Regions from separate parts of the Thermosipho japonicus genome, predicted to be linked through region 2. Evidence: predicted binding sites of a transcription regulator. Region 2 holds the regulator's gene; the other holds the start of a gene.
What was found. Region 2 encodes HrcA, which represses chaperone genes, less so after heat shock. Its sites were predicted from a motif close to ATTAGCACTCNNANNNTNNGAGTGCTAAT; they were not measured.
Positions count from the first base shown of each region.

Region 1: HNP65_RS05670 (ATP-dependent Clp protease ATP-binding subunit) is a predicted target of HrcA. The motif match lies at 1,675-1,703, and genes of this name have one in related genera.

Region 1 is NZ_JACHEX010000002.1:361,134-364,568, forward strand. It holds gene HNP65_RS05670 (ATP-dependent Clp protease ATP-binding subunit) at 1-1,647, opposite strand, end outside; gene HNP65_RS05675 (sensor domain-containing diguanylate cyclase) at 1,843-3,258, shown strand.
Region 2 is NZ_JACHEX010000008.1:20,248-23,682, forward strand. It holds gene dnaJ (molecular chaperone DnaJ) at 1-496, opposite strand, end outside; gene HNP65_RS09555 (nucleotide exchange factor GrpE) at 502-1,041, opposite strand; gene hrcA (heat-inducible transcriptional repressor HrcA) at 1,086-2,099, opposite strand; gene HNP65_RS09565 (MFS transporter) at 2,238-3,435, opposite strand, start outside.

The DNA.
Region 1 (3,435 bases), on a different contig from region 2:
AGAGCCAAAGAGTAATTCAGCAATTGTTTTTGCAAGTTCAGTCTTACCAACACCACTTGGCCCTAGGAATAAGAATGTTCCTATTGGCCTATTTGGATCTTTTATGCCGGCTCTTGCCTTTCTTATTGCATCAGCAACTACTTTTACAGCCTCTTCTTGGTCTACCATTCTCTGATGGACTAGCTCTTCAAATTTTAATAATTTTTCTTTTTCAGACTCCATCATCTTTGTAGCTGGAATTCCAGTCCAGGATTCTACAACCTTTGCCACAGTTTCAGGTGTTACTTCTCTTGAACCATATTTTTTCTCGAGTTCTTCGTATTGCTGCTGCATTTTGTACATTTGTTGCTTCATCTCCGCAGCTTCTTTATATTGTGAATTAATCGTAAGTTCATCAATTTTTTCACTCAAAGATTTTATTTTTTCTTTCAAATCAGTCAATTTTGGATCACTATTTCTCAAACTTACTTTTGCAGCTGCCTCATCTATTAAATCTATTGCCTTGTCTGGCATAAATCTGTCCTGGATATACTTTGCAGAAAGCTTTGCAGCAGCTTCAATAGCATCATCTGTTATCTTAATATCATGATGTTTTTCATATGTTTCGCGCAATCCTTTTAGTATCTCTATGGTTTCCTCTACACTTGGTTCTTCAACAAGTACTGGTTGGAATCTTCTTGCAAGAGCCTTGTCTTTTTCAATGTGTTTTCTATATTCTTCAAGTGTAGTTGCACCTATGGCATGAAGTTCTCCTCTTGCAAGTGCCGGTTTAAGCATATTCGATGCATCCATTGCACCTTCTGCTGCACCAGCTCCGACAATGGTGTGTAGCTCATCAATGAATAGAATAACATTATCTTTCATTTTCTTAATCTCTTCCATTACTTTCTTTAAACGCTCTTCAAATTCTCCTCTGTACTTGCTTCCTGCAAGCATTTTTCCTAAATCAAGCATTAAAATTTTCTTATTCTTCAACTTTTCAGGAACTTTACCTTCAACAATTCTTTGAGCAAGGCCTTCAACAATTGCAGTTTTTCCAACACCTGGATCTCCAATAAGAACTGGATTGTTCTTTGTTTTTCTTGAAAGAATTTCAATTACCCTTTCAATTTCTTTTTCCCTTCCAATAACTGGAGAAAGTTTTCCTTCTTTTGCCAATTTTGTTAAATCAGTAGTATATTTTGCTAATACATTTCCTTCACCATCAATTTCTCCAGAGTCTGCTAGCTCTTTGACAGCTTTTAAAACTGCATCATAAGTTACATTGTACTTTGATAATATAGCCGCACTTTGAGTTGATGCATCTTTTAGTAAAGCTAACAAAAAGTGAACTGGTGATACTTTGCTTGAACCTAATAACTTACTTTCCTTCCTTGAAAGTTCAAAAATTCTAGATAGCTCATTTGACATATAAACCCCTGAAGATGAACCATAGTAAACCCCATATTGACTTTCTATTAATTCTTCTAACCTATCTTCGATTTCTTCAGTAGGTACATTTAGCGTTTCAAATATTTTTTGAATGTTTTCATTTTGAAGAATTTCATATAGTACATGCTCGGGTTTTAATAGGTTCTGCCTTCTTTGAGATAAGCGTTCTGCCGCTTGCTGGACTAATTCTTGCATTCTTTCATCTAAATATCTCATATATCTCACCTCCGAAAAATTTTTCTTTTTATCAGTCATATATTTAGACTGATAACTTCTAAATAAGTTCAGATTTTATGTAAATTTTTGATTAATAAAAGATAACAATTAAGGTATATTCTGTGGTATAATACTAATTGAGTAACATATTAAGTTTTTAAATTCACAACTTGTACTCAAAAAGGAGAAAAGATAATGTCAATTTGTATAGTTGTTTTAGTTACGGTCATTGCTTTATTGCTAGTATATATTTTTAGAATTTTAAAATTAATAAAAATCATATACCGTACTGCAAAAAAAAATTCAAACATAATAATCTGGAAAAATTCAAAAATTTTGTATTATGACAAATCACTAATTGAATTGTTTAAAAAGCATGGAATTAATTTAAACGATTTTAAAGATTATTCAAAAGAAAAAATTAATTTCTATATTAAGAACTATCCTTTTATACAAGATTTTTTAGAAAGGCTAAATCAAAATTTTGAAGAAGAATTATTCGAATACGAAACATTATTTTCCTTTCCCAACGAATTTTACAAAATTAAATTTAGAAGAGAAAGACATAAACACAGCACCTATTCAGCACTATTAATTATAAATTTATCTTCTGATATAAATAAATATATAGACGAATTAATAAATTCAATCTATAAAATTCCCGAAGAATTTTTTAAATTAACTACTTCAGATAAATCTACATATGAATTTGTAGATTCTTTCTTTAGGTTTCTTTATCAAAAAAACATAATTGATTCATTAGCTGTAGGAATAAAACAAATTGACGGTTCAATTAATATAATTTATGGAAAAATTGGAAACAAAAAATTTAGAAACTATATTATTAAGGACAAAACTTTAACCTCATATATCATAGATACCGGCAAAAAATTATACGTAAAAAATTCAGAAGAAATAGATTTACCTAAAGCCTACAAATTAATAAAGATAATTGATAAGCCTTACTCAATATATGGAATCCCTTTAAAAATAGAGGATAGTATTTTTGGAGCAGTTCTTTTCGAAAAGGAAGGAATAAACAACTTTACACTAAAAGATATACACCTATTTGAAATTCTTTCATTTTTAATCTCAATCAATCTTAAACTAAAAAAAGAATATGAAATTCTTTATGAAAATAATAAGAAAAATATTGAAAAATCATATTTGGACCCACTAACAAAAGCATACAACAGAAATTATTTATACGAAATTTTGCCAAAAGAAATAAAATCAACAAAAAAAAGAGAAAAAATAACTATTGTTTTCCTTGACTTGGATAATTTCAAATATATAAATGATAAATTTGGACATATTTACGGCGATAAAATTCTCATAAATTTTGTAAAAACAGCCAAAAAAGTTCTAAGGAATAATGATATCATAATAAGGTACGGTGGTGACGAATTTTTGATCTTGCTTTTAGGATCATCCATACAAGATTCTAAAAATATAATAAAAAGAATTAAAAAAATGATTTATAAATCTGAATATATAGTTGATTTTTCATACGGTTTAATGTACTTAGACCCTAAAAAATCTTTGGAAGAAAATATCAAAGTAGTTGATAGAAAAATGTATGAAATGAAAAACCGAAAGAAAAAAATATAATCTTGCACTCAGTGCATATACCAGCATTAATGCAATATTAAACATTCCCAATTTTCCAGATTAACTTTTATTTTTAAAAATTAATTTTTTGTTGGTCTTTACATAACATGTTTAATGGTAATTTTTTGCAACCAAAAATTATTCATCTTTCTCAGCAATGTAGCAATATTGCATTTT
Region 2 (3,435 bases):
TACAATGACTACATACCTCATATCTATCGTATTCAATTGGGATAGTTGTTCCTGTAAATACATGCTCAAAAGGCACATCAACAGTTATATTTATATCTTCTCCACGTTTTGCTCTTCTTTGTTTTTGTCTTGAAGAAGTTCTTTGATCACCAAAGAATATGTTAAATATATCGTTATTAATAAAATCACCAAAATCCTTGAATATATCTTCAAAACCACCGAAACCTCCAAAGCCACCAAAACCGCCTCCACTACCAGCGTTTGGTGGGACATCACCTACATATCCGAACCTATCGTACATTGCTCTTTTTTCAGGATCAGAAAGAACTTCGTATGCTTCTTGTATTTCTTTAAATTTTTCTTCCGCCTCTTTTCTATTTTGATGATTTCTATCTGGATGCCATTTTTTTATTAATTGTTTATATGCCTGCCTTATTTCTTCTTGAGATGCATTTCTTGAAACACCAAGGATCTCATAATAGTCTTTTTTGGCCATATATTTCACCTCCTAGGCTTAATCGAGACCTTCACCTTCACAGGTTTTAGAACTCGTCCATTAAATTTGTAGCCATCTTCTACAATTTCAACAATTGAATATTCTTCTTTTTCTTCATCCTCAACTCTTTCTACAGCTTCATGTTCAAACGGATCAAATTTATCCCCTACTTTTATTTCCTGCAAGCCAAGTCCTTCTAGTATTTTAAATAAATTTTTGTATATAATTTCCATTCCCTTGAAAAATTGTGTTTTTTTAGTCTCATCATCAATATTTTTAAATGCCCTTTTAAAATCATCAATTATAGGAACTAATTTTTCAACAATTCTACCAATTGTTGAAATAGAAATTTGTTCCTTTTCCCTTGCAACATCTTTTTTATAATTTTCAAATTGAGATTTTAAAATTCTAGCATAATTTTCAAATTCCTTTAATTGATTTTCAAGTTCTTCAATCTTTTTTGATTGTTCATCAATTATTTTTTCTAAATGTTTTTCCTTTTCTTTCTTTTCTTTATTAGCATCCTCTTTAACATTTTCAATCATTTTTTCTTTTTTAATTTCCTTTTTTTCCATATTTTCCACCTCCATTATTCAACATTTCTTGCAACAACAGTAAAGTATTCAGTTAATCTATTCACAACATATTCCACGCTATCAAACACTCTGTTGTAATCACTAAATTTATCAAAAATAACAGCTATTTTTCCAACTTCTCTGTTAAAGACAAAGTAAGGCATTATTAAAATCGAATACTGCTCAAAGTTTTTAATATTATGCTCTTTTCCAATGAATATTCCTTCACCAAGTTCAAAAATCTTAGAATAATATTCTTCATTCGTTGAAAATCTAACAATCTCTTTTAATTTGTCTTCATCGAATCTTTTTGCATTAACAAGATTAAAAACACCCTCTGTTATATATTCTTCATACTTTTCAGAAGCTATCTTTTCTGAAAGTTCAATAAATTCCTTCAACCTTCCTCCAACCCATGAAAATCTTTCAACAACCTCTTTCAGTTTAGCCCTAAATTCACTAAGCAAAATTCCATCAAGACTTTTGTTTAAAAATTCTTCAATTTCTTGGATATTGTAAATTTCCGAATGCTGAATTGGAAGAACTGATGTAAGTCCAAGCTCGGTAATTATATTAACAATGGAAAAGTTTTTAGTTACCGGTGTTAAAACAACTCTTCGAATTCTTAAATACATAGGATTAGGTTTTTCAATTATAACGAAAGCTTTAACTGTGGTTGCAAGTAGCTTTGCTGCACCTTGAATAATCTTATCCAAGTCACCTATTGGAAAATCTATACTAACATCTATAGAACTCCCTGATTTTTTTGTTTCTTTTCTAAGTTTCAATATTTCATTTACGTAAAATCTTAAACCTTTATCTGTCGGCACTCTTCCAGCAGAAGTGTGTGGCTGAAATACGTATCCAAGATAATCTAACTTTCTCATGTCATTTCTTACAGTTGCACCACTCCACTCAAGATTTGTAGACTCTAATATCTTTTGAGAACTTACTGGGGTTCCAGATTTTACATATTCTCTTACAAGACAATACAAAATCTGCTCTTGTCTTGTAGACAATTCTTTCATTTTCTCACCCCACTTATCAGCCATCTTATCACTCTATGTTCTTGTCTGATAATAGTATATCATAAAACGATTTTACAGTCAAATAAAATAAAGGCTCCAAATATGGAGCTCAAATTTCAAAAAAAATATTACCCATATTTAATTTACTGCTTTATCTTTTGTTTCTACTCCCAATACAAGAGTCATAACCGCTGCAAATATTGCAAATAAAGAAACAAATGAAAGGGCTGCAACTATAGATTTGTCAACAAAATAACCGGTAAAGTATGGAGCAATAATCCCTGCTATTCTTGCAGTTGCACCTGCAACACCATTTGCAGTTCCTCTAAATGAAGTTGGAAATAGTTCAGGAGTATATGCATACACAAGTCCCCAAACTCCCAAAGTGAAAAATGAAAGAACCAATACTATAAATAGAAAGCTTAAATTGCCAGTTGCAAGTAATAAAAGGAAAGAAGATAGACCCATACCTATGAAATATGTTGCAAGAGTTTTTTTACGTCCCCACTTTTCAATCAAATAAGCAACTGAAAGATATCCTGGAAGCTGTGCAAGATAGACAAAGAATGTATACCATTTTGCCCTTGTTATAGTTATCCCTAAACTTGCAATAAATATCTTTGGTGCCCATGAAAATAATGCGTAATATATGAAACTAACCACAAACCAAGATACAATAACTAAAATAGTTTGTTTTATATGTTCTTTTCTAAAAAGTCCACTGAAAGTTACCTTTACTTTTTCAATCTCTTCAATATTTTCAGGTACTTTGTTAAAAATCTTTTTTAAACCTTCAATTCCTCTTTTTTCAAATATATATTTTGGTGTATCTTTTTTTCTAAAAAACGGGATTAAAGAAATAATTCCAATTGAAAAAATATAAAAATCCCATCTCCAACCTAATTTTTCTCCCAATGTGACTGCAAAAAGTGCTATTAAAATGCTACCAACAGCCCAACTTGCCTCTAATATCACTAAATATCTTCCCCTAAGTCTAATAGAGGTATACTCTGACAAATAAGTATTAACTGAAGGTAGCAAACCTCCATATCCAAAGCCAGAAAGAAGTCTAAAAACATATGCACTACCAAAAGATTTTGAAAAGCCAAATAAAACAGTAAATATTACAGTAACAAGCAAATAAAATATTACGCCAGTTTTTCTTCCAAAATAGTCAAGTATAATCCCCGAAAATAATGCACCTAATAACATACCAATAAAAACTGAGCTAATTAAACTACTTGCTTGTACTGTTGTTAAATCCCACTCAGAAACAAGGTCAGGAACGACAAATGGCATTACCATTACACCTGCAGAACCAATTATCCAAAGAATC